Regions from separate parts of the Streptomyces sp. NPDC093984 genome, predicted to be linked through region 1. Evidence: riboswitches for the same ligand, from Rfam matches in the RefSeq annotation. Region 1 holds a riboswitch; each other region holds the start of a gene.
The links. A riboswitch is a leader RNA that binds a small molecule or an ion and turns the genes downstream of it on or off. The one in region 1 is predicted to bind thiamine pyrophosphate.
Positions count from the first base shown of each region.

Region 2: it holds a riboswitch for thiamine pyrophosphate, as region 1 does, so the genes downstream of both, thiC (phosphomethylpyrimidine synthase ThiC) here and thiO (glycine oxidase ThiO) in region 1, are expected to answer to the same signal.
Region 3: it holds a riboswitch for thiamine pyrophosphate, as region 1 does, so the genes downstream of both, ACIRC0_RS29550 (thiamine ABC transporter substrate binding subunit) here and thiO (glycine oxidase ThiO) in region 1, are expected to answer to the same signal.
Region 4: it holds a riboswitch for thiamine pyrophosphate, as region 1 does, so the genes downstream of both, ACIRC0_RS02830 (purine-cytosine permease family protein) here and thiO (glycine oxidase ThiO) in region 1, are expected to answer to the same signal.

Region 1 covers NZ_JBIWIM010000003.1:321,800-329,305, reverse strand. Annotated here, with positions in the region: gene pknB (Stk1 family PASTA domain-containing Ser/Thr kinase) at 1-1,757, opposite strand, end outside; gene ACIRC0_RS13655 (thiazole synthase) at 1,858-2,652, opposite strand; gene thiS (sulfur carrier protein ThiS) at 2,656-2,856, opposite strand; gene thiO (glycine oxidase ThiO) at 2,853-4,052, opposite strand; TPP riboswitch at 4,050-4,162, opposite strand; gene ACIRC0_RS13640 (NAD(P)/FAD-dependent oxidoreductase) at 4,288-5,514, shown strand; gene ACIRC0_RS13635 (Rv2175c family DNA-binding protein) at 5,595-5,960, shown strand; gene thiE (thiamine phosphate synthase) at 6,163-6,813, shown strand; gene metF (methylenetetrahydrofolate reductase [NAD(P)H]) at 6,932-7,506, shown strand, end outside.
Region 2 covers NZ_JBIWIM010000004.1:579,508-587,013, forward strand. Annotated here, with positions in the region: gene ACIRC0_RS18635 (YibE/F family protein) at 1-1,285, opposite strand, end outside; TPP riboswitch at 1,357-1,513, shown strand; gene thiC (phosphomethylpyrimidine synthase ThiC) at 1,506-3,290, shown strand; gene ACIRC0_RS18645 (hypothetical protein) at 3,529-4,395, opposite strand; gene ACIRC0_RS18650 (metallophosphoesterase) at 4,589-5,698, opposite strand; gene ACIRC0_RS18655 (LacI family DNA-binding transcriptional regulator) at 5,926-7,038, opposite strand.
Region 3 covers NZ_JBIWIM010000010.1:35,094-42,599, forward strand. Annotated here, with positions in the region: gene ACIRC0_RS29530 (LAETG motif-containing sortase-dependent surface protein) at 1-220, shown strand, start outside; gene ACIRC0_RS29535 (GNAT family N-acetyltransferase) at 290-730, opposite strand; gene ACIRC0_RS29540 (ABC transporter ATP-binding protein) at 741-1,772, opposite strand; gene ACIRC0_RS29545 (ABC transporter permease) at 1,775-3,439, opposite strand; gene ACIRC0_RS29550 (thiamine ABC transporter substrate binding subunit) at 3,415-4,455, opposite strand; TPP riboswitch at 4,583-4,688, opposite strand; gene rlmN (23S rRNA (adenine(2503)-C(2))-methyltransferase RlmN) at 4,721-5,827, opposite strand; gene ACIRC0_RS29560 (hypothetical protein) at 5,953-6,270, opposite strand; gene ACIRC0_RS29565 (DUF6416 domain-containing protein) at 6,468-6,872, shown strand; gene ACIRC0_RS29570 (AAA family ATPase) at 7,265-7,506, shown strand, end outside.
Region 4 covers NZ_JBIWIM010000001.1:599,256-606,761, forward strand. Annotated here, with positions in the region: gene ACIRC0_RS02815 (DUF3140 domain-containing protein) at 1-144, shown strand, start outside; gene ACIRC0_RS02820 (endonuclease) at 152-808, shown strand; gene ACIRC0_RS02825 (jacalin-like lectin) at 1,039-2,370, shown strand; TPP riboswitch at 2,462-2,556, shown strand; gene ACIRC0_RS02830 (purine-cytosine permease family protein) at 2,548-3,966, shown strand; gene thiD (bifunctional hydroxymethylpyrimidine kinase/phosphomethylpyrimidine kinase) at 3,963-4,760, shown strand; gene ACIRC0_RS02840 (arsenic transporter) at 4,874-6,130, shown strand; gene gndA (NADP-dependent phosphogluconate dehydrogenase) at 6,287-7,506, shown strand, end outside.

The DNA.
Region 1 (7,506 bases):
TTCTGCCCGGTCACGTCCGGCACCTGGACCATCTCGGGACCCTTGGAGAGCGTCAGCGTGACGGTGTCACCCTGGCCGGCCTGCTGGCCCGCGCCCGGCGACTGCCGGGCGACCTTCCCGGCGTCGTACTCCGAGGTGACCTGCGTGTCGGCGATCTTCACCTGCAGGCCCGCGTCCTGCAGCTCCGAGGTGGCGTCGTCGATGGAGTCGCCGCTGACGTCGGGCACGTCCACCGGGCTGCCCTTGCTGACGACGAGCGCGATCGCCGAGCCGCCGTGCCGCTCGGTCCCCGCCTCCGGGTCCGTGCCGATCACGGAACCCTTGGGCACGTCCGCGCTGAACGCCTGTGTGACCATGCCCGGCACCAGGCCGTCCTTCTTCAGCCGAGCCTGCGCCTGGTCCAGCGGGTAGCCCTTCAGATCGGGCACCTGCACCGTCTCGGGACCGTCCGAGAGCGTCAGCGTCACCGCGTCGTGGGAGCGGATCCGCGAACCCACCGCCGGATCGGTGCTGATCACCGTGCCGCGCTCGACCGTGTCGCTGTAGGCGTGCTTGACCTGCTTGACCTCGAGACCGGCCTTCTTCAGCCGGGCCCGGGCCTCGGCCTCCGTCTTCGCCAGGAGCGGCGGGACCTTGGTGAACTGGCCCGAGTTGATGTACCACACCCCCGTGCCGACACCGAACACCACCAGCACCGCGAGGATCAGCGCGAGCAGCCCGCGGCGGGGCCGCGGCGAGCGCCGAGGCGGCTCGGGCGGCGGGGCCTGAAGCCGGCTCGTCCGGTTGAGGACGGCCCCCTGGTCCTCGCCCACAGGGCGGGTCGGCAGCAGGCGCGGTATCACGCTCGTGCGGTCCTCGGCGTTGTCGTGCTCCCCGGCGACGGCCCCCGGCGGCACGGCGTCCAGCTGCTCGTCGGTCAGCGCGCCACGGGCTTGAAGCACCTGGCCCAGCAGCGCCACCGCGTCCGCCGGGCGCAGCTCGGGATTGCGCGCGGTCGCCGACGCGACCAGGTCGTCGAGTTCGACGGACAGCCCCGGCACGGCAGCCGACGGCGGCGGCACGTCCTCGTTCAGGTGCTGGTAGAGCACCTGGGCGGGGGAGTCGCCGTGGTGCGGCTTGGCGCCGGTCAGCATCTCGTGGAGGACGACCCCACAGGCGTACACGTCGACCCGGGGGTCGGCCACGCCGTGCTCGATCTGCTCCGGGGCGAGGTAGGAGACGGTGCCGAGGACGGCGCCCGTGGTGCTCGTGACGGTGTCGACGGACCGGACGAGACCGAAATCGGCCACCTTGACCCGGCCGTCGTCACCTATGAGGACGTTCTCCGGCTTCATGTCCCGGTGCACGAACCCGGCGCGGTGCGCGGCCCCCAGGGCGGCCAGCACCGGCTCCAGGATGTCCAGGGCCGCGCGCGGCTGCAGCGCCCCGCGCTCGCGCAGCACGTCGCGCAGGGTGCAGCCGGCGACGTACTCCATGGCGAGGTAGACGTACGATCCGTCGGCACCCTGATCGAAAACCTGCACGACGTTCGGATGGTCGAGACGGGCGACCGACTTGGCCTCCCGTATGAAGCGCTCGACGAACAAGCCGTCGGCCGCCAGCGTCGGGTGCATCACCTTCAGCGCGAGCACACGGTCCAGGCGGGTGTCCAGGGCCCGGTAGACCGTGGCCATCCCGCCGACCGCGATCCGCGCGTCGACGCGATAACGGCCGTCGAGCACCTGCCCGACGAGAGGGTCCTGAAGGGTCGTATCCACGCTGGTGAGTCTACGAGGGCGCACTGTCACTCACCGTCCGCTGCGGGGACACCGGGGCCCGACTGCAGCCGACCTGTGACGCGACCTCCTCCGGTCCGGCTCAGAAGGCCGGCAGCTCCGGGTCCAGCCGGGCCATGCCCTCCACCGGCGACGAGGCCTCCGCGAAGTGCCGGCGTGGGATACGGCCCGCCCGGCGGGCGAGCCGGCCGGCCTCCACCGCGTGCCGCATGGCCTCCGCCATCAGGACCGGCTCCTGCGCCCGGGTCACCGCCGAGGCGAGCATCACACCCGCGCACCCCAGCTCCATCGCCAGCGCCACGTCCGACGCCGTGCCCGCGCCCGCGTCCAGGATGACCGGCACGCGCGCGTGCTCCACGATCAGCTGGAAGTTGTGTGGGTTGCGGATGCCGAGCCCGGACCCGATCGGGGAGCCGAGCGGCATGATCGCGGCGCAGCCGACGTCCTCCAGCTTGCGGGCGAGCACGGGGTCGTCGTTCGTGTACGGCAGCACGGTGAAGCCGTCGTCCACCAGCGTCTCGGCTGCCTCCAGCAGCTCGATCGGGTCTGGCAGCAGGGTCCGCTCGTCGGCGATGACCTCCAGCTTGACCAGGTCCGTGCCGAGGGCCTCGCGCGCGAGGCGGGCGGTGAGCACGGCCTCGCCCGCGGTGAAGCAGCCCGCGGTGTTCGGCAGCACCCGGATGCCCAGCTTGTCGAGCACGGACAGGACCGAACCGTGCACCGAGGAGTCGACGCGCCGCATCGCGACCGTCGTCAGCTCCGTGCCGGACGCCACCAGCGCCCGCTCCAGCACGTCCAGGCTGGGCGCGCCACCCGTTCCCATGATCAGCCGGGACGAGTAGGTGGTCCCACCGAGGACGAAGGGATCGTCAGCCATGGGTCAGCCTCCTTGGACGGCGGTGAGGACCTCGACGCGGTCTCCCTCGCTGAGGGACGTCGACGCCCACTGCCCGCGCGGGACGACGGTTTCGTTGACGGCGGCGGCCACGCCCGAGGGGGCGGCGGTCAGGCTCCGCACCACCGCGTCGAGCGCTACACCGGGGGTGACCTCGCGGGTCTCCCCGTTGACCGAGATGTTCATACGGGCTGCTCCGTGAGTGCGGCGGCGGTGAAACGCCGGGGGGTGAAGGGACGGGCCTCCTCGGGAAGCTCACCGGTGGTCAGCACGTGCGCCATGACGTCGCCGGTGACCGGGGTGAGCAGGACACCGTTGCGGTAGTGGCCGGTGGCCAGCAGCAGACCGTCCAGCTCGGTGGGGCCGAGCAGCGGCGCGTTGTCCGGGGAACCCGGGCGCAGACCCGCCCGCGTCTCGGTGAGAGGCAGCTCGGTGATCCCGGGCACCAGCTCGTGAGCGTCCCGCAGCAGCTCGTACACCCCGCCCGCGGTGACCGTGGTGTCCCAGCCCATCTCCTCGCTGGTCGCGCCGACCACCAGCTCGCCGTTCTCGCGTGGCACGAGGTAGATCGCGCCACCGCGGACGACGGCGCGCACCGTACGGCTCAGGAACGGCGCGTACCGCTCGGGCACGGTCAGCCGCAGCACTTGCCCCTTCACGGGACGTACGGGCGGCAGGACGTCGGCCGGGACGCCCGCGAGCCGCCCGCTGAGGCTCCCCGCGGCCAGGACGACCTGCCCGGCGGAGAACTCGGTGCCGTCGGCGGTCCGCACCCCGCAGGCCCGCTCCCGCACCACCGTGAGCCGCTCGGCCCACACCCGGTGGAAGACCACCCCGGCGCGTTCACAGGCCGTCACCAGGGCCGCGGCGAGGCGGCGCGGGTCGATCTGATGGTCGCCGTCGACCCTGAGCCCCCCGCGCACGCCCGGTGCGAGCATCGGCTCCAGACGGCGGCACTCCCGCCCGCTCAGCCACTCCGACTCCAGCCCCGAGCGCTGCTGCAGGGCGTGCAGTTCGCGCAGCTCGGCGCGGTCGTCGGTGTCGAGCGCGACGGCGAGCGTGCCGCAGCTGCGGTAGCCCAGGTCCCGGCCGGCGGCCTCGGTCAGCTCGGCGGCGAAGTCCGGGTAGCGGCGCGCTGAGGCGAGGTTCAGGGCGAGCAGCGTCTGCTCGCCGTAGTGCAGCTCGGTGACGGCGGCCAGCATCCCGGCGGCCACCTGCGCGGCTCCGCCGCCCGGCTCCGGATCCACCACGGCGGTGGCGAACCCGCGCTGCGCCGCCCGCCAGGCGGTCACCAGACCGATGATCCCGCCCCCGATGACAAGAACGTCCGACACGGTCGACGCATCGCGCGCTGTCGACGGTTCGTCCGGTGTACGCGACATGGGCGTCCAGCCCCTCCCTTCGCCGGCATGACCCGGATCAGGTTCGTACGGTCGGAGGCCGTCCCAGCCTCCCTCTCAGCCCGGTGCGCCGGGCTCCCGCGAGTGCTTCCGGTGGCAACCCTAGCCCGCAGAGCGCCGCCCTTGTAAGACAGCCTCCGCCCGGCCCGAGGGCTGTGCAGGACGTCACTCAGCACGCCCCCTGACTGACAATTCGTCAGTTGTCTATGGTGATCAGGTGAGCGAGCAGACGCAGGCACGGGACGGTACGGCACGGCGCGTCGTCGTCGTGGGCGCGGGCATGGCCGGGGTGCAGACCGCGGTCGCCCTGCGGGAACAGGGCTTCACCGGCGGCGTGACGCTGATCGGCGCGGAGCCGCACCAGCCGTACGACAGGCCGCCGCTGTCCAAGGCCGTCCTGCTCGGCAAGGCCGAGGGCTCCGCCTTCGACGTCGACTTCGAGGCGCTGGACATCGAGCTGGAACTGGGCCGCGAGGCGACCGGCCTGCGCCCCCAGGACCACGAGCTGGACACCGAGCGGGGCCCCGTCCCGTACGACGTCCTGGTCATCGCGACCGGGGCGGAACCGATCCGGCTGCCGGGCGCGGAGGGCGTCCCCGGGGTACATCTGCTGCGCACACTGGACGACGCCGAGCGGCTGCGGCCGGTGCTCGCCCGGCAGCACGACATCGTGGTCGTCGGCGCGGGCTGGATCGGCGCCGAGTTCGCCACCGCCGCGCGCGAGGCGGGCTGCGCGGTGACCGTGGTGGAGGCCGCGGACCGGCCGCTCGCCGGGGCACTGCCGGCGGAGGTGGCGGCGCCGATGACGTCCTGGTACGCGGACAGCGGGGCCGAGCTGCGCACGCACGCGCGCGTGGAGCGCATCGAGCCGGGCGCGGTGGTGCTGGACGACGGCTCTCGGGTGCCGGCCGGGGCGGTGGTGGTGGGCATCGGGGCCCGGCCCGCCACGGCCTGGCTGGCCGGGTCCGGGATCGAGCTGGGCGTGCACGGCGAGGTGCTGGCCGACGACCATCTGCGCACCTCGGTGCCGGACGTGTACGCGGTCGGCGACTGCGCGTCCTTCCCGTCGGGCCGCTACGAGGAGCGCCTGCTCGTCCACCACTGGGACAACGCCCTCCAGGGTCCGCGCACGGTGGCCGCGAACATCATCGGCCAGACACCGGTGGCGTACGACCCGGTGCCGTACTTCTGGTCGGAGCAGTTCGGCCGGTTCGTCCAGTACGTGGGCCACCACGCGTCCGCCGACACGACGGTGTGGCGCGGCGACCCCGAGGGCGCGGCCTGGACGGTCTGCTGGCTGCGCGAGGGCCGCCTGGTGGCCCTGCTGGCCGTGGGCCGCCCCCGGGACCTGGCGCAGGGCCGCCGCCTGATCGAATCGGGCACCCCCATGAATCCCGCACTGCTGTCGGACCCGTCCCGCCCACTGAAGGAGGCGACGGCGTAGGGCGCGACCACCCCCTCCGCCTAACCCCGCCGGAGGCGCTCCGCTTCCGACTGTCAGTCCGGGATGGCACGCTTGATCCCGTGACCGAGATTGACGCAAAGATCGATGCTCTCGTCCCCGCCTGGCTCACCCTGCCCGACATCGCCGAAGCCCTCGGCGTGGAGGTGACCCGGGTGCGGCAGCTGGTCAAGGAGGGCCAGCTCATCGCCGTGCGCCGAGGCGAGAACAAGGCGCTGCACGTCCCCGCCGCCTTCATCGACGGGGACAAGGTGGTCAAGGGCCTGTCCGGCACCCTGACCCTGCTGCGGGACGACGGCTTCACGGTCGAAGAGATGATCGAGTGGCTCTTCACCCCCGACCCGACCCTGCCCGGCACCCCCGCGCAGGCTCTCAGCGAGAATCGCGGCACGGAGGTGAAGCGCCGCGCGCAGGCGCTCGCCGTCTGATCCATCCGGCCTTATCGGACCTGACCCGATCGGACCTGACCCGATCGGACCTGACCCGATCGGACCGGTTCCGGTCTGATCCGGCCGGCACACAAGAAAAACCGTCCGGCGTACGGGCCGCGGGCCAAGGGACACGCCCCGGCTCCGGCCGACCGCGCCCCGCCGCGGCCCGTACGCCACCGACAACGGGGGGAACACCACCGTGCCCGAAACCGCCCGCACCGCCCGGCTCGCCGACGCCCGCGTCTATCTGTGCACGGACGCACGCAAGCGCCAGGGCGACCTCGCCGAGTTCCTCGACGCGGTCCTCGCCGGCGGCGTCGACATCGTGCAGCTGCGCGAGAAGGGCATGGAGGCCGCCGAGGAGCTGGAGCACCTCCAGGTCTTCGCCGAGGCGTGTGCCCGCCACGGCAAGCTCCTCGCGGTGAACGACCGCGCGGACGTGGCCCACGCCGCCCGCCCCGACGTCCTGCACCTCGGCCAGGGCGACCTTCCCGTCCCCGCGGCCCGTGCCATCCTCGGCGACGACATCCTGATAGGCCGCTCCACCCACTCCGAGGCCGAGGCCGAGGCCGCCGCCGTCCAGGAGGGTGTGGACTACTTCTGCACCGGCCCCTGCTGGCCCACCCCCACCAAGCCCGGCCGCCCCGCCCCCGGCCTCGGCCTGGTACGCCACACCGCCGCGCTCGGCACCGACCGCCCCTGGTTCGCCATCGGCGGCATCGACCTCGGCAACCTGGACCAGGTCCTCGAGGCCGGCGCCCGCCGCGTGGTGGTCGTCCGCGCGATCACGGAGGCTGACGACCCCGGCGCGGCGGCGGCCGAGTTCGCCAAGCGGCTGCGCGCCGCGTAGGAGCGCCCAGAGGCCGATCCTGCCCCGCGTTGTCCGATGGGTGGACAACAAGTCGACAATTCGGGCAAATCCCGGGCGTCCGGTTGGGGGACCGCCGCGCCCTGGCTAACCTGCGACTATGGCCCTCGGAACCGCATCCACGAGGACTGATCGCGCACGGACCGTGCGCGACATCCTCGCCACCGGCAAGACGACGTACTCGTTCGAGTTCTCGGCGCCGAAGACCCCCAAGGGCCAGCGGAACCTGTGGAGCGCGCTCCGAAGGGTCGAGGCGGTCGCCCCCGACTTCGTGTCCGTCACGTACGGCGCCGGCGGTTCCACCCGTGCGGGCACGGTCAAGGAGACCGAGCAGATCGTCGCCGACACGACGCTCACCCCGGTCGCCCACCTCACCGCGGTCAACCACTCCGTCGCCGAGCTGCGCAACATCATCGGCCAGTACGCCGACGCCGGGATCCGCAACATGCTCGCGGTGCGCGGCGACCCGCCCGGCGACCCCATGGGCGAGTGGGTGCCGCACCCCAGGGGTCTGACCTACGCGGCCGAACTCGTCCGGCTCATCAAGGAGTCGGGTGACTTCTGCGTGGGCGTCGCCGCCTTCCCGGAGATGCATCCCCGCTCCGGCGACTGGGACACCGACGTCACGTACTTCGTCGACAAGTGCCGGGCCGGCGCCGACTACGCGATCACGCA
Region 2 (7,506 bases), on a different contig from region 1:
CGATCTCCTCCGCGACCAGCTCGCTGTCGGCGACGGTGACCACGCTGCTCTGCGCGATCGAGAACAGCAGCAACAGCGGCAGAGCGGCACCCGCGTACGCCAGGACGAGCGTGTTGACGACCGACGCGATGTGGTCGCGGCCGATGCGGATACCCGCACGGTACAGACCACGCCAGCCCATCGACGGGTTCGCTTCGTGGAGCTCCCAGACCGCCGACGTCTGCGTCACCGTCACATCGTCGAGGACGCCGAGCGAGCCGATGATCACGCCTGCCAGCAGCAGGCCGCTCATGTCGATACCCGGGTACAGGCCGTGGATCAGGCCGGTGTTGTCGTCGGTGTTGCCGGTCAGCGCTGCCCAGCCGATGAACAGGGAGCCCAGCACACCGATCAGGGACAGGGAGATGAGCGTGCCGAGCACCGCCACCGAGGTGCGTGCCGAGAGCCCGTGGCACATGTAGAGGGCGATCAGCATGATGGCACTGGACCCGACCACGGCCACGAGCAGCGGGTTCGAGCCCTGCAGGATCGCCGGCAGGATGAACAGGCTCAGCACCAGGAAGCTGACGGCCAGGGCGATGAGCGCCATCACGCCGCGCATCCGGCCCACGACCACCACGGCGATGGCGAAGATGCCGGCCAGCAGGGCCATGGGGAGCTTGCGGTTCACATCCGCCACCGAGTACTGCAGGTCCCTGGGGGCGGACGGTTCGTACGCGACAACGACCTTCTCGCCCTGATGCAACTGCCGTGACTGGTCGGGCTGGACGATCTCCGTGAACGTCCGGCCCTGGTCCTTGCCCGTGTCGACGCGCACCGTCGCCTTCTTGCACGTGCCGGTCGACTGCTGCTGGGCCGAGGAGCCCTCGGCCGTGGAGGTGTCGCCGGTCGGGGTGTCACCCGAGGCGTTCACGGACTTGCAGTCCACCTCCACCACCCTGGTGACCGTGGCCTGCTGGGTCTGCCGGTCGAATCCCACGCCGGTGCGCTTGTGCGACGGCACCCCGCCGGGCCACAGCACGACGAGACCGACCACCACGGCTGCCGTGAAGGGGATGAGGATCGCGGCGATCACTCTGCGCAGGTGCCGCGACACGGGGGCCGCCGGGCCATGGCTGTGGCTGTGCGAGTGGCCGTGCCCACTCGGTCCGTGCCCGCCGGGCGCTCCCTGCCCGTGCTCGCCGCTCGGTCCATGGCCATGTGCGTCGCCCGGGTCGTGGCCGTGGCCGTGGCCATGAGGCGGGTCGGGCGGCGGGTACGGGGGCGGATGCTGTGTCGTGGTCACCGAGGCATCATCGCAAGAAGGCGTGAGGCCCACTGTTCAGCTCGCGCAAAGAGACGCTAGCGTGGGGGGACCTTTGCACACGCGGGAGCTCGGAGCACCGGGCTGAGAGGGCGCTGACCTCCGCAGACGCGATGTTTCACGTGGAACATCGGCGGGCGGAAACCGCTGCGTCGACCGCTGAACCTGTTACCGGGTAATGCCGGCGTAGGGAGTAGGTCTCATGACCAACAAGGACGTACGCACGCCTGCCTCCGTTCAAGGCGAACAGTCCCAGGAGGCCGGACAGTCCATCGGCTGGCACAAGGCATACATCGAGGGCTCACGCCCCGACCTGAGGGTGCCGGTCCGTCGGGTGCACCTCACCAACGGGCAGTCGGTCACGCTGTACGACACCTCCGGCCCGTACACCGATCCACTCGTCCAGACCGACGTCCGCAGGGGTCTGACCCCGTTGCGGGAGAACTGGATCACCGCCCGCGGCGACACCGAGGAGTACGCGGGCCGTCCCGTCCGCCCCGAGGACGACGGCATCAAGCACACCTCGCCGCGGGGCGGACTGCGCAACCTCGACGCGGTGTTCCCGGGGCGGCCGCGTCAGCCGCGCCGCAGCCGCGACGGCAAGGCGGTGACGCAACTGGCGTACGCACGCCGCGGGGAGATCACACCGGAGATGGAGTTCGTCGCCCTCCGGGAGAACGTGTCCCCGGAGGTGGTACGCGAGGAGATCGCGGCAGGCCGTGCGGTCCTCCCGGCCAACGTCAACCACCCCGAGATCGAGCCGATGATCATCGGCAAGCGGTTCCTGGTGAAGGTCAACGCCAACATCGGCAACTCCGCCGTGACCTCCTCCATCGAGGAGGAGGTCGAGAAGATGACCTGGGCGACCCGCTGGGGCGCCGACACGGTCATGGACCTGTCCACCGGCCGCAACATTCACACCACGCGCGAGTGGGTGCTGCGCAACTCCCCCGTGCCGATCGGCACGGTGCCGCTCTATCAGGCCCTCGAGAAGGTCGACGGGAAGGCCGAGGAACTGACCTGGGAGATCTACAAGGACACGGTCATCGAGCAGGCCGAGCAGGGCGTGGACTACATGACGGTGCACGCGGGGGTGCGTCTGCCGTACGTACCGCTGACCGCGAACCGCAAGACCGGCATCGTCTCGCGTGGCGGTTCGATCATGGCGGCGTGGTGCCTCGCCCACCACAAGGAGTCGTTCCTGTATGAGAATTTCGAAGAATTGTGCGAAATCCTCGCGGCCTACGACGTCACGTACTCGCTGGGCGACGGCCTCAGGCCCGGCTCCATCGCGGACGCCAACGACGAGGCACAGTTCGCGGAACTGCGCACGCTCGGGGAACTCGGCCGCATCGCCAGGCGTTTCAACGTACAGACCATGATCGAGGGCCCGGGACACGTCCCGATGCACAAGATCAAGGAGAACATCGACCTTCAGCAGGAGATCTGCGACGAAGCTCCGTTCTACACGCTCGGGCCGCTGACGACGGACATCGCGCCTGCGTACGACCACATCACCTCCGGCATCGGCGCCGCGATGATCGCCTGGTGGGGCACGGCCATGCTCTGCTACGTCACCCCCAAGGAGCACTTGGGCCTGCCCAACCGCGACGACGTCAAGGCCGGTGTGATCACCTACAAGATCGCCGCCCATGCGGCCGACCTCGCCAAGGGGCATCCGGGTGCGCAGGCGTGGGACGACGCGCTGTCCGACGCGCGCTTCGAGTTCCGCTGGGAGGACCAGTTCAACCTGGCCCTCGACCCGGACACGGCCCGCGACTTCCACGACGAGACCCTCCCGGCGGAGCCGGCCAAGACGGCCCACTTCTGCTCGATGTGCGGTCCGAAGTTCTGCTCGATGAAGATCTCCCAGGACATCCGCCGCGAACATGGCGGTAGCCGGGAGGAGATCGAGGAGGGCATGGCCCAGAAGTCGAAGGAGTTCGCGGAGGCGGGGAACAGGGTGTACCTGCCGATCGCCGACTGACACGGGGCCGAGCGGGGCGCTGACCCGGGACGCCACAGAGGCTGTTGCGGGGCAGCGTCTTGTCCTCGCCCTCGCAGGGGTCGACGCCGTGCAGGGCGCGGGACGGCCCGCGCCGAGTGAGAAGTGCGGGCCCGGCTTGGGTGGAGCAGTCCGGGCCCACATCTTCGGGTGACGGTCCGATGGTGGGCGTTCCGGCTGGGGACTCGTGTGGACCCGGCCGGTCGTCGGCCGGGGCCCGTCACTCCGGCTTGTGCTCCGGCCCCCCGAAGTCCGGGCTGGTGAAGTCGGGGCTGGTGAAGCTGGGGCGCGTGCCGGTGGCCGGGCCGCTGTCGGGGCTGCTGAACCCCGGACGGTCGTAGCCGAGGTGCGGGATGCGGCCGGCGGCCGCCTCCGGTGCCTTCCGGGTCATCGCGGCCGTGCCCGGGTCGCTGAGCGCCTCACGGAGGAACGGCAGGATGCCGCGTTCCAGCAGCGCCTGGTGCCAGGCGTCCCTGGCCCGGGACACCTCCGTCGTCAACGTGCCCGACGCGGCCGCCTCCTGTCCCGAGGAGCTGTTGCGCAGGGCGGTGAGCAGCAGGCCGATCGCGGCGACCATGATCGACGCCGCGGTCACCGCGCCGAAGACCCACCCGGTGGTCAGGAGCGTCCGGGCGAACGCCTGATCGGGATTGACCATCTTGAGGATGTACCCCACGAGCAGGAAGATCGCGGCGGCGGCACCCGCGAGGAAGGGGGCGAGGACCGCGATGACGGCACCGGTCCCGGCGCTCGCGGCGGCCTCTCCCACGGTGGCCGCGAGCCCCAGGGCGTCCAGGTCCGCCTCCGGGGAACCGGGGGTGCTGTCCTGGACGATCGGGGTGGACGGCGCCGGCCGGCGCAGTTCCTCGCGGACCATCACGTAGTGCTGGTACTCGGTGGCCGCCGCCGCGGTGATGAGGGCGGTGGCGTTCAGCGCCATGGTGCGCAACTGTTCGGGGTTCAGCCGCTGACCAACAGCGGCCAGATCCGGGCGGTGTGGTGCGGAGCGCAGCGCCTCATCGAGGACCCGCTCGTAGTCCTGGCGGTCCTCGCTCAGCAGGTGCTGCGGAACGCTGTTCATGTGCATCCCCCGATGCTCCGTAGGGCTTGGGGCTCGGCATGCTGACGAGCCGTCGGGCAGAAACGGAGGGGAGCCTGCTACGGATAAGCCGATGGTAGAGCGGTGACGGCGCGCGGTGACAGGGGGTTTCCGGAAAATGGCCCCGGCCTGCGCTCCTCTGCGCGGTCCTCCGTCGGGGGGATGTCTGTCCGCCAAACGGTCAGATATCCAGGGGCAGTTGCTGGACCAGCAGCTTTCCGGCCATGGTCACGCCGCCGTCCATCGCGATCGCCAGTCCGTCCGCGTAGATGTGCGGCCCCTCGACCACCGGACCCGTGCCGTCCTCGGCTTCCTCCGAGCCGACTTCTCCGAGGAGGTAGGGAATGGGGCTGTGGCCGTGGACGATGCGCCTGCCGCCGTAGGTGTCCAGCAGGGACCGTACGGCGTCGGCGCCGCCCTCGTCGCGGAAGGAGAAGCGCTTGGTGAACTTGCGGAAGAGGTCCCACACCTCGTCCGCGTCGTTGCGGGTGAGCGTCTCGCGGATGGTGTCGTTGACCGCCTCGATGGAGTCGCCGTAGTCGAGGTAGGCGGTGGTGTCCGAGTGGACCAGCAGGTGCCCGTCGACCTCCTCGACCGCGTCGAGGCGGGCCATCCACTGCAGGTGGTGGTCCTGCAGGCGGTCCATGTCGGTCTTCTGGCCGCCGTTGAGCAGCCAGGCCGCCTGGAAGGTCGCCGTGCCCGCGCCGGAGTTGACCGGCGTGTCGCCGAAGCGCTTGGCGCCGAGCAGCAGCAGCTCGTGGTTGCCCATGAGCGCCTTGCAGTAGCCGCCGGCCGCGGCCGCCTCCGCGGACAGCCGCATCACCAGGTCGATGACGCCGATTCCGTCGGGCCCGCGGTCGGTGAAGTCGCCGAGGAACCACAGCCGCGCCGTGCCCGCGCACCAGTTCCCCTGGGCGTCGATGAGGCCCTTCTCCTGGAGCGCCGCCACGAGCTGGTCGAGATAGCCGTGCACGTCCCCGACGACGAACAGCGGACCGGGACCCTCCGCGGGCTGCGGGGCGGGCGCGGACGTGGGAGCGACGTTCGCCTGGAGAGCGTCACCGCGGTCGACGACCGGGAGGTCCCGTTCGGTGGGCGTGTAGGCGTCGGAGTAGCCATGGGGGTAGGTCTCCGGGGCGGCGACGGGGCCGGTGACCTGGTCGTGGGGCGTGCTCTGCGCGTACGGACCGGCCTCGTGGACGTACGCGGGCACCCGGAAGTCGCGCAGCGTCGCCGTCCGCTCCACCTCGGGTCCCTGACCGGCCCCCTGAGTCATCGACCCCTCCACCATCGCGCCGCATCTGCACCGCATCGGACTGCCTGGTCGCAGCGGCCCGCGGTGTCGTGGGCCCATCATAGGAATGCGGATCGCGCCATGTGATGACCCAGGGGTGGTGAATCGGGGAAGCCCTCCAGTTCACCGCGGCATTCGCCCTAAATGGGCGGGGGTTTCCGCCGGTGTCCCGGCGGTCGGTCGCCCGCGGGCGACTGTTGCGTCACACGCGGGCCCCGTGCGGGCTATCTCTGCTCGGGTGACCGGGGCGGGCTGACCGTGGTGCGGGGCGGGCGTCGCTCGGACGACGTACGCACGATCAGTTCGGTCGGTATCACCTGCTCTACCGGCTGCTCCGGCTGGACACCCTCGATGGCGTCGATGAGGAGCTGGACCACCGCGGTGCCGATCCGGCGGGGTTTGAGGGAGAGCGTGGTGACGGGAGGCTCGGTGTTGGCGTACACGGCGGACTCGCTGCAGCACACGAGCAGCAGGTCGTCGGGGACGCGCAGGCCGTAGCGGCGGGCCGCGGCGAGCAGATCGGTGCCGTTCGGGTCGAAGAGCCCGTAGACCGCGTCGGGGCGGTCCGGACGGGCCAGCAGCCGGTCGGCGGCGACGGCGCCCGCGCACGGGTCGTGTGCCGGGTAGGCCTCGTAGACCGGGTCCTGTCCGACGCGCTCGCACCAGTTGAGGTACGCGGTCGTGGACAGGTGCGTGTACGTGTCCGTCGTGGTGCCGGTCAGCAGCCCGATGCGGCGGGCGCCCGCCTCCGCCAGATGGTCGAGGATGCCGAGGACGGCGGCCTCGTGGTCGTTGTCGACCCAGGCGGTGACCGGCAGCGAGCCGGCCGGGCGGCCGTCGGAGACGACCGGTAACCCCTGCCGGACCAGCTCGGTGACCACGGGGTCCTGGTCGGAGGGGTCGATGACGACCGTGCCGTCAAGGGCGACGTTCGACCACACGTCGTGGCGCGAGGTGGCGGGCAGGATGACCAGGGCGTATCCCCGGGCGAGCGCGGCGGAGGTGGCGGCCCTGGCCATCTCCGCGAAGTACGCGAATTCGGTGAAGGTGAAAGGTTCATCCCCGTACGTCGTCACGGTCAGGCCGATGAGGCCCGACTTGCCGGTACGGAGGGTGCGGGCCGCGGCCGACGGGCGGTAGCCCAGCCTGTCGGCGACCTCGCGGACGTGGCGTCGGGTGGCGTCCGGCAGCCGGCCCTTGCCGTTGAGGGCGTCGGAGACGGTCGTGATGGAGACCCCGGCGGCGGCGGCCACGTCTCTGATGCCCGCCCGGCCCGGCCGGCTGCCTCGGCGGGAGGTCTCCGCCCGGCTCACCTGGTGCTTCCCTGCTGCTGTCATGGCGAGCCGATAGTAGGGCTCATGTGGTGGGGTAGTGCGGACGCATATGCACCCGTTGACAGGTACGTTTCTGCATGATCAAAAACACTCAAGTACCTTGGAATGCAAGGGACTCGAACGATCTAAGGTCAATAGATGGCGCGACGGCCCGCATGGGCCTGTCGAGGTGGCCATATTGCGAAGAGGTCTCAACTCACCTTCACGGGGGATGCGCGCCACGGCGTGAGCCACCGGCGCGTGCGACAGGGGGCGACGCGCCCCCGGATTCACGCGCCTTCGCGCAGTGACGCGCGCGGGGTCGTACGGCGATCTGTCCGGGTTGGTACGGCCATCCGTCCGGATCCGTGGCCACTCGCCCGCATCTGCACGGCCACCCGCCCCGCATCCATGCGGTCACCCGCCCGCATCCGTACGGACACCAGCCCGGCCACCGGCCTGTCCGTGCCGTGATCCACACGGGACGGAGCG
Region 3 (7,506 bases), on a different contig from region 1:
GTCCCCGTCGGCCACGCCGTCGCAGCCGGAGAGCACGGCCCCCGCCACGGCCGGGGACAACTCCCCCTCGCCCGCGGCGGGCAGCTCCAACCTCGCCGAGACCGGCGCCAGCTCCAGCACGCCCATGATCGCCGGCATCGCCGGCGGCCTGGTCGTCATCGGTGGCGGCGCGGTGTTCTTCGGCATGCGCCGCCGCGGCGGCGCGTCGAAGGGCAACTGACGCCTCCGCACCCGGACGAACCGACGGCCCGCCCCCTTCGCCGGGGCGGGCCGTCGTGCGTGCCGCACATCAGGCCGGCCTGCGCACCATGAACACGTCCACCGGATCCTCGGTCTCCACTGTGAACCCGTGCCGCTCGTAGAGCCGTCGGGCGGGACTGCCCTGCAGCACGTTCAACCGGACGAGGACACCGCGGGATTCACACCGCTCCAGCAGTTCCCGCAGCACGCCCGTACCGATGCCGCTGCCCTGAAGACGCGGGGCCAGGTAGAAGTGCTCCAGCCAGTGGGCTTCCTCGGCCGGTCGCAGCGCCACGCAGCCGGCGAACGCACCGCCCACCTCGATCACCCATGTGTGGGCGGGGTCGAATCGGTCCCGCAGCCGCTGCCGCACCCGCTGCTCGTCGTACCGCCCGAGCCGTTCCAGATCAGCCCGCATCACCATGGCACGCAACTCGACCACTGCCTCGACGTCCGACACCGACGCCGGGCGCATCTCCCAGTCCGCCATGATCGCCACCCTAGGTGGCGGACGCGCCGCCGAGCACCACGATTTCCGCTGCGTCGAACACGACTCCGACCTCGTCCCCCGGTTCGGGCGCCGACCGCAGCGGGCAGGCCGCCTCCAGTGCGGGGGCCTCCTCCGGTCGCAGACGTACGGCCACGTGGGTGCCGCGGAAGGTGCGGGCGGTCACGGTGCAGCGCAGGCCCTCGGTGGCCGCCGTCAACCGTACGCCCGCCGGGCGGATCAGCAGTGTGCCGGGCCCCTGCGGGGAGCCTTCCGGGACCGGGAGCTTGCCCCACGGGGTGGCCGCGACCTCGCCGGCGACGGTCGCCTCCACCACGTTGTCGAAGCCGAGGAAGCGCGCCACGAACTCGTTCGCGGGCCGCTGCCACACCTCGAGCGGCGTACCCGACTGGGCGATCCGCCCGTCGCGCATCACCACGACCCGGTCGGCGAGCGCGAAGGCCTCGCCCTGGTCATGGGTGACGGCGAGCACGGTCGTGCCCAAGCGGCCGAACAGCTCGCGCAGTTCGACGACGAGCCGCTCGCGCAGGGACCGGTCGAGCTGGCCCAGCGGCTCGTCCAGCATCAGCAGCCGTGGCCGGGGCGCGAGGGCGCGGGCGAGCGCGACGCGCTGCTGTTCGCCGCCGGAGAGTTCCGACACCGCCCTGCGCGCGGCTCCCGGCAGTCCCACCAGGTCGAGCAACTGCGCTACCCGTGCCTGACGTTCGGCGCGCGCGGTCTTGTGCATACGCAGCCCGAAGGCGACGTTCCCCCCGACGTCCCGCTGCGGGAACAGCTGATGGTCCTGGAACATCAGGCCCACTCCGCGCCGGTGCGCGGGCACGTCATCCAGGTCACGGCCGTCGAGGAACAGCCGCCCCGCGTCCAGGGGTTGCAGCCCGGCCACCGCCCGCAGCAGGGTCGACTTGCCGCTGCCGCTCGGCCCGAGCACACACACGATCTCCTGCTCGGCGACCTCGAGGTCCACCCGGTCGAGCGCGGCCCGCCCGTCGAAGCGCACGGTCGCGCCTTGCAGTGCGAGCATCGTCAGAACTCCCCCGTCCGATCGGTCCGCAGCCTCTCCAGGACGCCCAGCGCGACCGCGCACACCACCATCAGAATCGTCGACAGGGCCATCGCCTGCCCATAGTTGAGGTCGCCGGGCCGCGCGAGCAGTCGCGCCACAGCCACCGGCAGCGTCGGGTTGTCGGGCCGCGCGATGAACACGGTCGCCCCGAACTCGCCCAGCGACACGGCGAACGCGAACCCGGCCGCGATCAGCAACGCCCGCCGTACGATCGGCAGATCGACCTCGCGCCACACCCGCCACGGCGACGCCCCGAGCACGGCGGCCGCCTCCCGCAGCCGTTCGTCCACGGCCCGCAGCACCGGCAGCATGGTGCGGACGACGAAGGGCGCGCCCACCAGCGCCTGCGCGAGCGGCACCAGGATCCAGGAACCACGCAGGTCCAGCGGCGGTTTGTCGAGCGCGATGAGGAAGCCGAAGCCGACGGTCACCGCGGACACGCCGAGCGGCAGCATCAGCAGCGCGTCGAATCCCCGTACGAGCCGGCCGGCGTCCCTGCGGGCGAGGGCCGCGGCGGCCAGCGAGCCGATCAGTACCGCGATGAGGGTGGCCGCGACGGCGTACTGGAGGGAGTTCACGATGGCGTCGACGGGCGGGACGAGGAAGGTGCTGTCGTCGGTACGGGTCAGCGCCTTGTAGTAGGCGAACCCGGGCGCGTCGAGCGAGCGCTGGACGAGGACGGCGAGCGGCAGGACGAGCAGCAGGGCGACGGTCGCGAGGACCGCGCCGAGCAGCGCCCACTGCGCGGCCCCGCGCGGTCTGCGCGCCGTGCGCGACGGGTCGACCAGCTTCAGCGCGCTCTCCCGGCGGCGCACCGTCCAGGCGTGCACCCCGAGGATCGCGCCCACCGCGGCGAACTGGACGATCGTCAGCACGGCGGCGGTGGACAGGTCGAAGATCTCCGAGGTCTGCCGGTAGATCTCCACCTCCAGGGTGGAGAAGGTGGGGCCGCCGAGGATCTGCACCACGCCGAAGGAGGTGAAGGTGAACAGGAACACCATCAGCGCGGCGGCGGCCACCGCCGGCGCGAGGGCGGGCAGCGTCACCGTCCGCCAGGCCGTGAGCCGGGAGGCGCCGAGCACACGGGCGGCCTCCTCCTGACGGGGGTCGAGTTGCGCCCACAGTCCGCCGACCGTGCGGACGACGACGGCGTAGTTGAAGAAGACGTGGGCGAGCAGGATGGCCCACACGGTGGTGTCGAGCCGTATGCCCCACAGGTCGTCGAGGAGTCCGCCGCGACCCACCAGCGCCAGGAAGGCGGTGCCGACGACGACCGTGGGCAGCACGAACGGGACGGTGACGACGGCGCGCAGCACCTGCCTGCCCGGGAAGTCGTAGCGCGCGAAGACATACGCGCCGGGCAGCGCGATCAGCAGGGTCAGAGCGGTGGAGGCCAGCGCCTGCCAGGTGGTGAACCACAGCACGTGCCGCATGTCCGGCTCGGCGAGCACGTCCACGACCCGCCCGAGCCGCCAGGCCCCGTCCGTCTTCAGACCGCGCGCGACGATCGCGGCGACGGGGTAGGCGAAGAAGACCGCGAAGAACGCGACGGGCGGGGCCATCAGCCCGAGCCGCGCCGCGTTCCCCCGCCTGCGTGGGGTCACTTCAGTACGAGCGACGTCCACGCCTTGACCCACTGGTCACGGTTCGCGGCGATCTTCGTGGGGGCCATGGTCTCGGGATCCTTGGCCGCGGGCCCGTACTCGGTGAACTCCGCGGGCACCTTCGCTCCCTCGACCACCGGGTAGACGAACATGTTGAGCGGCATGTCCTCCTGGAACCTCCTGCTGATCAGGAAGTCGAGGAACGCCTTGCCGCCCTTGGTGTTGTGCGCGCCTGTCAGCAGACCGGCGAACTCGATCTGGCGGAAGCAGGTGCCGGTGGCGACGCCGGTCGGCGCGGTCTTGGGCCGGGGGTCGGCGTAGACGACCTCGGCGGGCGGCGAGGAGGCGTAGGAGACGACGAGCGGCCGGTCGCCCTTGGCCTTCTTGCCGCCGGCGGAGCCGGAGAACTCCTCGTTGTAGGCCTGCTCCCAGCCGTCGACCACCTTCACACCGTTGGCCTTGAGCTTCCTCCAGTAGTCCGGCCAGCCGCCGTCGCCGTACTTCGCGGCGGTGCCGAGCAGGAAGCCGAGACCGGGCGAGGACGTGGAGGCGTTCTCGGTGACGAGGAGGTTCTTGTACTCGGGCTTGACGAGGTCGTCGAAGGACGCCGGCGGGGTCAGCTTGTGGTCGGCGAAGTACTTCTTGTCGTAGTTGACGCAGATGTCGCCGTAGTCGATGGGCGTGACCCGGTGCTTGTCCGCGTCCAGCTGGTACTGGGTGCCGACCTGGTCGAGGCCCTTGGCCTCGTACGGCTGGAACAGGCCGTTGTCCAGCGCCCTGGACAGCAGCGTGTTGTCGACGCCGAAGAAGACGTCGCCCTGCGGGTTGTCCTTGGTGAGGATCGCCTTGTTGACGGCCTGGCCCGCGTCGCCGTCCTTGAGGACCTTGACGGTGTAGCCGGACTCCTTCTCGAACGCCGCGATGACGCTCTTGGAGGCGGCCCACGAGTCATGGCTGACGAGGGTCACGGTCTTGGAGCCGCCGCTGCCGTTCCCACTTCCGGAACCGGACGATCCGCACGCGGACAGCGTGACCATGCCCAGTCCGACGGCCACGGCCGCCCACTGCTTACCGGTGATGCTCAACTGGATTCCTCCTGGGGGTGACCAGGAAGAGACGCGGCCCTGCCCCGGACCTCGGAGGGTCCCGGGCAGGGCGCAACAGCTCGAGTGAAGACCGAACTCCCTACCCAGAATGACCTGGGCGAGGTTCAGAGGGTCTGCGGTCGCTACCGCACTCTCAGCGCTGTGGCGCTCCCCTGTCGGAATATGAAGATGTACGTACTGACTGACGGCTCTCAGACTACCGCTCGGTCGCGGCGAGCTGACCGCACGCCCCGTCGATCTCCTGACCCCGGGTGTCCCGGATCGTCACCGGCACACCGTGGGCGGCGATCGCCTCGACGAACGCCTTCTCGTCCTCGGGGCGGGAGGCGGTCCACTTCGAGCCGGGCGTCGGGTTCAGCGGGATCAGGTTGACGTGCACGGGCTTGCCCTTGAGCAGCCGGCCCAGCAGGTCACCGCGCCACGCCTGGTCGTTGATGTCCCGGATGAGGGCGTACTCGATGGACAGCCGGCGTCCGGACTTCTCGACGTAGTCGAACCCGGCGTCGAGGACCTCGCGCACCTTCCACCGCGTGTTGACGGGGACGAGGGTGTCGCGCAGCTCGTCGTCCGGGGCGTGCAGGGAGACGGCGAGACGGCACTTGAAGCCCTCGTCGGCGAATCGGTGGATGGCCGGCACCAGTCCGACGGTGGAGACGGTGATGCCGCGCTGCGAGAGGCCGAGCCCGTCCGGCGCGGGATCGGTAAGGGCCCGAATCGCACCCACGACGCGCTTGTAGTTGGCGAGGGGCTCGCCCATGCCCATGAAGACGATGTTGGACAGCCGCGCCGGGCCGCCGGGGATCTCGCCGTCGCGCAGCGCCCGCATGCCGTCCACGATCTGGTGCACGATCTCGGCGGTCGACAGGTTGCGGTCCAGGCCCGCCTGGCCGGTGGCGCAGAACGGGCAGTTCATGCCGCAACCCGCCTGCGAGCTGATGCACATGGTGACCCGGTCCGGGTAGCGCATGAGCACGGACTCGACGAGCGTGCCGTCGAACAGCCGCCACAGCGTCTTACGGGTGGTCCCCTGGTCCGTCGCCAGATGCCGGACGACCGTCATCAGCTCCGGGAGCAGCGCCTCCTGGAGCTTGCCACGGGAGGGCGCGGGGATGTCGGTCCACTGCTCCGGGTCGTGCGCGAACCGCGCGAAGTAGTGCTGCGAGAGCTGCTTGGCGCGGAACGGCTTCTCACCGACCGCGGCGACCGCCTCCTTGCGCTCGGCGGGCGAGAGGTCGGCGAGATGCCGCGGCGGCGTCTTGGCACCGCGCGGCGCGACGAAAGTGAGTTCTCCGGGCTTAGGCATGGCCTCACCAGTGTCGCAGATCCAATTGGGTGACCTGCGGCTGTCGCTCGCTACGACTGTCGTTAGTAGTCGTCACCGGTCGCCGCTGAGCGGCCTCGGACGGCCCAGGGACGGCCCAGCGAAGATCACTCGTCGGCTGCCACCCACTCATCGAGCCGGACCTTGACCTGGTAGTTGTGGGCGGCGTGCCAGAGGACCTCCCCGCTGACGAAGGCCCCGAGGGCCGGGAGGTCCGTCCCGTGCGGCATGGCCGTGATCTCCGCCAGCGCTATGGCGTTCGCCACGCCGTCTATACGTATGAAGACCCCGAAGCGCTGCCGACCGATGACCTCGCCGGTGATCCGGGTTCCTACAGGCAGGGCCGAGACGGTTACCGCCCAGCTCGACTGGACCGCCTCAGCGGCCGGCGCTTCAGAGCCCGTGGGCCAGTCATACTCATCCATCGGTAGATCATGACGCCCTGGGACCGGTGCTTAGAAGGCGCTTTGTGGCTGCGTCCCGACCTCCTCTTGACCTGTCCCTCTTCCCCAGCTGAGCCGCTTGCCGGTAGAACTTCGACACGGATTCGATACGTAGTGTCCTGGCGGATCTGTACGGTGCGAACGACACACACCCTAGGGACGAACTGTTAGGGGCGGGCATGACGGAGTATCTGTCTGAGGTTGATCCGCGATGGGCTGAGCACTCTGGCGAAGAGGCGCACTACGGTGCCCCCGAATGGGGCCCGGAGGACTTGGAGCGCGCTACAAGGTTCTTGGCTGAACTCGCACCGCAGGCCCGGCAGATGCTCGAGTACCTGCTGCGCAACCCTGGCCGGAAGATCCACTGCACGGAGCTGGTGGATATGGCCCTGGGCGGTCCAAATGAGGGCGCTCCGGCGCAGCGCGTGGCAGGCGTGGTGAGGGGAATGAGCAAGGGACACAGCAACAGTGGGCGGCGGCTTCCGTTCTACTGGTGGGAAGCTCCTGAGGGGAGCGCGGGCGCAACGTACGCAGTCCGCCCCTCAGTGGCGGCGGTGTTCCTAGCCGCTCAGCTCGGCCAGTGACTCCGCCGCGGGCGCCGGCATCCACCAGTCAGGCGGCGCTACCGCATCGGCGTGAGTCGGCTGGCGCTGAGCACCGCTTAGGAGTTCGATCCGAGCGTGGCCCGGCGGCGTCACCGCGTGGGCGTGTTGTTGCATGCCGGGCCGTGCATGGGTGCCCGGGTCCGGTGCTGCTGATGTCACCTGCAGATGTCAGCCAGAGCTACCGCTGTGCGGGCGCACGCTTACACCATCAGCTCGGGAGGCCCAGTGATCGGCGCTGCTGGGCTGACCTGGACACTCGGTACCGGCGCAAAGGCTCGCCAACTTTGACGGAAGACCACGATCGGAGCGAGTAGCAGATCTATGATTCTCCTCGCAGCGAAGGTGTCCTTCTGGAAGGCAGATAATTCGTCATGCCGAGCATTGTAAGTTTCGAGATTGCTGGCCTTGCTGGTCGGCCAGGGATCATTCGCCACTCTCTCCAGCCTGACGTCAACGTTTTTTGGGGACTCAACGGTAGCGGCAAGACATCAATGCTCAAAATCTTGCACAGCGCACTTCAGGATGAGGCGTCGCTCCTTGTTCGTGTTCCTTTCGACTGGGCTGTCGTAAAGATTCATACAGGGAGTAAAGAGATCGAGAGGACCATCAGAAA
Region 4 (7,506 bases), on a different contig from region 1:
GACGACGACGTCCGGGTGATGCGCAAGGTGGTGGACACGGTCACCTCCGAGGTGGACGTGGAGAACGAGCCGGAGGCCGAGGACGAGCACCTGCGCCACCGGCTCATGACGCTGGGGCACGACCCGCTCAAGGCGTCACGGTGAGGCCGCCATGGGACGGGACGACAGAGCCGCCGAGGTGATCGGGGAACTCGTCGGCGAGCACGGGCAGACCTACGCGGAAGAGGCGGGGATCCGGCTCAAGGACGCCCCGCAGCCGCTGTACCGGCTGCTGTTGATGGCCCTGCTGCTCAGCGCCCGCATCCGCTCCTCGATCGCCCTGGCCACGGTGCGGGCGCTTCAGGAGGCGGGCCTGAAGGACCCGCGCCACATGGCGCAGGCGGACTGGCAGGAGCGGGTCGACGCGCTGGGGCGGGGCGGCTACCGGCGCTACGACGAGCGGACGGCGACCCAACTGGGCGTCGGTGCCGAGTTGCTGACTGAGCGTTGGGGCGGAGACCTGCGGCGGCTGCGGAAGGAGGCCGACGGCGACGTCCCCGCCCTGCGCCGGCTGTTGCAGGAGATACCGGGGATCGGACCGGCCGGCGCGGACATCTTCCTGCGCGAGGTGCAGCGCGTGTGGCCCGAGGTGGCTCCCTACCTGGACGCGAAGGCACTGTCGGGTGCGGAGCGACTGGGGCTGCCGAAGGACCCGGAGCAGCTGCTGAAGCTGACGAAGGACACCGAACCGGCGGTGCTGGCAGCGGCGTTGGTGCGCGCCGCACTCGACAAGAAGCTGGCGGAAGAGGTGCGGCAGCACGCGGCATGAGGGCGGGCTCGGGGTGGGCACCCTGTGGGGGCAGGACGAGTTGCCCCGTCAGCGCCCGCCGCGAGCCTTCCCGCACCGGACACCGACGCCTCGGCGTCGCCGACACCGCGGCGACCGGCAGGTGAAATCTTCACCGGGAGCGGAGAAAGCGCCTTCTCCCAGAGACTCGCCCGCTACGTTTTGACATGCGCGCAACACTCCCTCCCGTCACCCCCCAGGAGCCGTTCCCCATGCGCAGACTCCTCGCCACCCTCGCGGCGGCCGCCGCCGCGCTCGGCGGACTCACGGTCACCGCGCCCACCGCCACGGCGGCCGACTCGGGCACGTTCCGCGTGCTCGGCTACAACGTCGCCGGTCTCCCCGAGGGCATCTCCAGCGCCCCGACACCGCGCCAGTCGAGCACCACGACGATCGGCTCACGCCTCGGCCCGTACGACATCGTCCAGGTCCAGGAGGACTTCAACTACCACGCGTACCTGTACGCCGCGGACTCCCACCCGTACCGCACGCCCACCAGCGGCGGCGCCGGCGTCGGCAGCGGACTCAACACGCTGTCCGGTATCCCGTACGACACAGACGACTTCGAGCGCGTGCACTGGAACTCGTGCCAGTACGACTCGGGGGACTGCCTCACCCCCAAGGGCTTCACGTTCATGCGGGAGCGCCTGGCCGAGGGCGTCTACGTCGACTTCTACAACCTGCACACCAACGCCGGGACGAACGACGGCGATCTGGCCTCGCGCGCGGACAACCTCAACCAGCTGACGGACTTCATCAAGACCCACTCCGCGGGCAACGCCGTCGTCGTCATGGGCGACACCAACACCCGCTACACGCGCTCGGGTGACACGATCGCCGAGTTCGCCGCTGCGAACGGCCTCACCGACGCCTGGGTCAAGCTGGTGCGCGGCGGCACCCCGCCCGCCAAGGGCAGCGACCCGCTGCTCTGCGACGAGAACGCGGTCACCAACAGCTGCGAGGTCGTCGACAAGATCCTCTACCGGGGCAGCAAACTCGTCTCGCTCAACGCCACCGCGTACAACAACGAGCACGCCAAGTTCCTCACCGACGACGGCAAGATGCTCTCCGACCACGACCCGATCACCGCGACGTTCAGCTGGACGCGCAACTCCGCCTTCCAGCTCAGCGACCAGTTCGGCGGGCCGCACGGCGACTACTACGACGACATCGACAGCGTCCCGGCCGGCGCCCGGGCGACCGGCATCTCGCTGCGCAGCGGCTCCCGTGTCGACCAGGTCGGCGTGACGCTGGCGGGCGGCACCACGCTCGTGCACGGCGGCACCGGCGGCACGGCATCCTCGCTGACCCTGGGGAGCGACGAGTACGTGACAAGCGCGCAGCTCTGTGAGGGCCGGTACGACGGCCGCACGAGGATCTTCTCCGCGAAGTTCACGACCAACCTCGGCCGCAGCCTGGCGGGCGGTACCACCACGTCCGACTGCGTGACCCGCACGGCGCCCTCCGGCTGGCAGATCGCGGGGTTCCACGGGCGCTCCGGTGACGAGGTCGACAAGATCGGCTTCATCTACACCCGGCGCTGACGCGCCACCAAGACCTCGTGAGGGCCGCTGACCGACCCGGCAGCGGCCCTCACGTATGGCCGATTCCCGTCCTCGGGTTAGTCTTGCCGCCGTACCGGACACGGGGTGCCCCATCTGCGGGCTGAGATCACACCCGTCGAACCTGAACCAGTTCGTACTGGCGGAGGGATGTCTTTCATGCCATCGGCGCATGTCTCGGGCGGGCTGCCCACAGGCGGCCGGAGCACCGTCTTCGACGGGCGGATGCCCACCGCTCCCGGCGACCTCAGGGTCGAGGGCCACGGCATCGAGCCGGTCCCCGAGACGAATCGTTACGGCGGGGCGGGCCGGCTGTTCACCGTGTGGTTCGCCCCCAATCTGACCATGACGGGCGTGTTCACCGGGACCATCGGCATCGCGCTCGGCCTGGACTTCACCACCGCACTCGCCGCCGTCGTCCTCGGCACGGTGCTGGGCGCGGTGCCCACCGCCTATCTGAGCACCTGGGGCAGCCGCACCGGAGCCGGCCAGCTGCCGCTCGCCCGGCTGGCGTTCGGGCGCGCGGTGGTGCTGCCCGGGGTGCTGCAGTGGCTGTCCTCGATCGCCTGGGACGCGCTGATCGGGCTGTTCGGCGGCGATGCGCTGGCGCGGCTCGCCGGCTGGCCGTTCTGGCTGGGCGTCCTGGTGGTGATGCTCGCCCAAGGACCCCTGGGGGTCCTCGGCTACGAGGCGATCCACCGGCTGCAACTCGTCATGACGTTCGTGCTGGCCGCCGCCTTCGCACTGATCGCCCTGCGCATGGCGGGCAGCGTGCACCCCGCCTGGACGGGCACCGCGCACGGCGCGGACCGGGTGGGCGCCTTCGTGCTGACCAGCACCATCGCGCTCAGCCTGTCGCTGTCCTGGGCGCCGTACGCCAGCGACTTCAGCCGCTATCTGCCGCGCGGCACCTCACGGTCCCGGATGTTCTGGTGCACGCTGCTCGGTCTCGTGGTGTCCTTCGTGGCCGTGCAGGTCCTCGGGCTGTGGGGCGCGTCGGTGCTGACCGACCAGACGGCCGCGGGCGTGGACCATGTGCTGGGCGGGGGCGCGGCCGGTGCCTTCGGGCTGCTGGCCGTGGCGCTGGCGGCGCTCGCCAGCAATGCGATGAACGACTACAGCGGCTCCTTGGCACTGCAGACCGTCGGGGTGCGCCTGCCGCGTCCGCTGGCCGCCGCCCTCGCCGTGGTGCTCGGCTTTCCGCTGGTGCTGTGGATGCACGCGGCGAACACCACCGCCCGCTTCCAGAACGTGCTGCTGTTCGTGAGCTACTGGATCCCCGGGTTCGTGGCGATCGTCGTCGTCGACTGGCTCGCACGGCGCGGCGCCGCGGTCGACCTCGCCGCCTGGACCGCCCGGCCGCGCTCCGTGTGGCCGCCGCTGCTGGCGTTCGTCGGCGCCTTCGCCGCGGCGGTGCCGTTCATGGACACCGGCCTGTACGTGGGCCCGGCCGCCCACGCGCTGCACGGCGCCGACGTCTCCTACTACGTGGCGTTCCTGGTCGCCCTCGCGCTGTACGCCCCGCTGCGCCTCCGGGAGGAGAGCCGCGTGCGCGTCCGAGAGGAGGGCCGCGCATGACCGCGCCGCCCCGTGTCCTGACCATCGCCGGCTCCGACTCCGGCGGCGGCGCCGGGATCCAGGCCGACCTGAAGACCATGCTGGCGCTCGGCGCCCACGGGATGAGCGTGATCACCGCGGTCACGGCGCAGAACTCCGTGGGGGTGCAGGGGGCGTGGGAGCTGCCCGTGGAGGCGGTGCGCGCCCAGTACCGCAGCGTCGTCGACGACATCGGCGTGCAGGCGGTCAAGACGGGCATGCTCGCCTCGCCCGCGCTGGTCCAGGCGGTGGCCGACCTGCTCACGGACGTGCCGGCACCGGTCGTCGTGGACCCGGTGAGCGTCTCCAAGCACGGCGACCGGCTGCTCGCCGACGACGCCCTGGACGCCGTACGGACCAGGTTGCTGCCGCTCGCCACGGTGGCCACGCCGAACCTGGACGAGGTCGCGGAGCTGACCGGCATCACGGTGACCGACGAGGCGGGCATGCGCCGCGCGGCCGACCGTCTGCTGTCGTACGGGCCCCGGTGGGTGCTCGTGAAGGGCGGGCATCTGCCCGGCGAGGCCACCGACCTGCTCACGGACGGCCGGCAGGAGCACTGGCTGCGCGCTCCGCGCCACGACAACCGCCACACCCACGGCACGGGCTGCACCCTCGCCTCGGCCGTCGCGGTCGGTCTCGCGCAGGGCCTCGCGGTGCCGGAGGCGGTGCGGCAGGCCAAGGACTACGTCACGGAGGCGATCGCGGCGGGCTTCGCGCTCGGCGCCGGCATCGGACCGGTGGACCACGGCTGGAGGCTGCGTGCGCGCACGTGACGGTGGCCGGGGAAAGGAGCCCGCCCTCAAGGGGGTGCCTCGGGTCAAGGCGTCACAGGTCGATCTGATGTGATGGACGGGCACCGCCGATCCTTTCCCGTAAGGACCGAACCCTGAACACCCCGCTCGCCGAGGCTCTCTCCGTCGTCCTCCTCGTCGCCGTCCTGGCCGGCGCGGTGGTGCGTCCCTTCCGACTGCCGGAGGCGGTCTGGGCGGTTCCGGCCGCCGGGATCGCCATCCTGACCGGCGCCATCAGCCTGGACCACGCGCGGGCCGAGGCCGAGCGCCTGGGCCCGGTGGTCGGCTTCCTGGCGGCCGTGCTGGTGCTGGCCCACTTCTGTGACGTGGAGGGGCTGTTCCAGGCCTGCGGCGCCTGGATGGCGCGCTGGGCGGCGGGCCGTCCCGGGCGGCTGCTGACCGCCGTGTTCGCCCTCGCCTCGCTGATCACCGCGGTGCTGAGCCTGGACGCCACCGTCGTGCTGCTCACGCCCGTCGTGTTCGCCACCGCGGCCCGCATGGGCGCCCGACCCAAGCCGCACCTGTACGCCTGCACCCATCTGTCGAACACCGCCTCGCTGCTGCTGCCGGTCTCCAATCTCACCAATCTGCTCGCGTTCGGTGCGGCCGGGCTGAGCTTCACCCGTTTCGCCGCGTTGATGGTGCTGCCGTGGCTGGTGGCGGTGGCCGTCGAGTATGCCGTCTTCCGGCGTTTCTTCCGCCACGACCTGGACGCGGGCGCCACCGAAGAGGACCACGGCGAGCCGCCGAGGCTGCCGCTGTTCGCGCTGGTGACGGTCGCCTGCACCCTGGCGGGGTTCGTGGTGGCCTCCGCGTTCGGTGTCGACCCGGCGTGGTCGGCGGCGGCCGGGGCGCTGGTGCTCGCCGTGCGCGGACTCCTCCGGCACCGGGCCACCCCGCTGACGGTGGTGCGCGCGGCGGCGCCGTCCTTCCTGGCGTTCGTGCTGGCGCTCGGCGTCGTGGTCCGCGCGGTCGTCGACAACGGTCTCGCCGGCGCTCTCGGGCATGTCATCCCCGGCGGCACCGGCCTGCCCGCGCTGCTCGGGGTCGCGGCCCTGGCGGCCGTGCTGGCCAACCTGATCAACAATCTGCCGGCGGTCCTGGTGCTGCTGCCGCTGGCCGCCCCGTCCGGTCCCGGAGCGGTGCTCGCCGTCCTGCTCGGCGTGAACATCGGCCCCAACCTCACCTACGCCGGTTCGCTGGCCACGCTGCTGTGGCGCCGGATCGTCCACCAGCACGACCACGGCGTCGACCTCAAGGAGTTCACGCGCCTCGGCGCGATCGCCGTGCCGACCGCGCTGGCGGGCGCGGTGGTGGCGCTGTGGGCGTCCCTCCACGTCGTCGGGACCTGAGCCGGCTCCGGGTCCCGCGCGTTCCGGCTCCCGGGCGGTGAGCAACTCCCGCCCCGCCGTCCGTACATCGGTACGGCGGTACGAGCCGTACCGAGCGACATCCGCCGTGCCCGACCCACACGCGGGGGCGGCGGATCCGGACCCAAGGAGCACAGCATGCAGGCGACCGCGCAGATCGGCGTCACCGGGCTCGCGGTGATGGGCCGCAACCTGGCCCGGAACTTCGCGCGCAACGGGTACACCGTCGCCGTGCACAACCGCACCCCGGCCAGGACGAAGACGCTGATCGAGGACTTCGGGCACGAGGGCGCGTTCGTGGCCGCCGAGACGGCCGAGGAGTTCGTGGCGGCGCTGGAGCGGCCCCGCCGCCTGATGATCATGGTGCAGGCGGGGGCGGCGACCGATGCCGTGATCGAGGAGTTCGCCCCGCTCCTGGAGCCCGGCGACATGATCATCGACGGTGGCAACGCGCACTTCGCCGACACCCGTCGGCGTGAGCGGGCGCTGCGCGAGCGTGGCATCCACTTCGTCGGCGTGGGTGTCTCCGGCGGCGAGGAGGGGGCGCTGAACGGGCCGAGCATCATGCCCGGCGGCTCACCGGAGTCGTACGCCGCTCTCGGCCCGATGTTCGAGAAGATCAGCGCCAAGGTGGACGGCGAACCGTGCGCGACCCATGTCGGCACCGACGGCGCCGGGCACTTCGTGAAGATGGTCCACAACGGCATCGAGTACGCCGACATGCAGCTGATCGGCGAGGCCTACGACCTGCTGCGCCAGGTGGCCGGCTTCTCCCCCGCCACGATCGCGGAGATCTTCCGCCAGTGGAACAAGGGGCGCCTGGACTCGTATCTGATCGAGATCACGGCGGAGGTGCTGTCGCATGTGGACGCGGCGACCGGCAGGCCGTTCGTGGACGTCGTAGCCGACGCGGCCGGGCAGAAGGGCACCGGGCGCTGGACCGTGCAGACCGCGCTGGAACTGGGCTCCCCGGTGACCGCGATCGCCCAGGCCACCTTCGCCCGCGCCGCCTCCGGGCAGTCCGCGCTGCGCTCCGCGTACCGGGGGCTGCCCGGAGGCACGAACTGGGACCTGACCCCGTACGAGGCCGAGCGCTTCACCGCTCAGGTGGAGCAGGCCCTGTACGCATCCAAGCTGATCGCCTACGACCAGGGCTGGAAGATGATCCTGGACGCGGCCAAGGAGTTCGGCTGGAAGATCGACCTGGGGGCCGTCGCGAAGATCTGGCGCGGCGGCTGCATCATCCGGGCCGCCTTCCTGGACCGCATACGTGCCGCCTACGCGGCCGATCCGCGCCTGGTCAGTCTGCTGTCCGACGCGGGTTTCGCCGCGGAGATCGCCGAGGCGCAGGTGCCGTG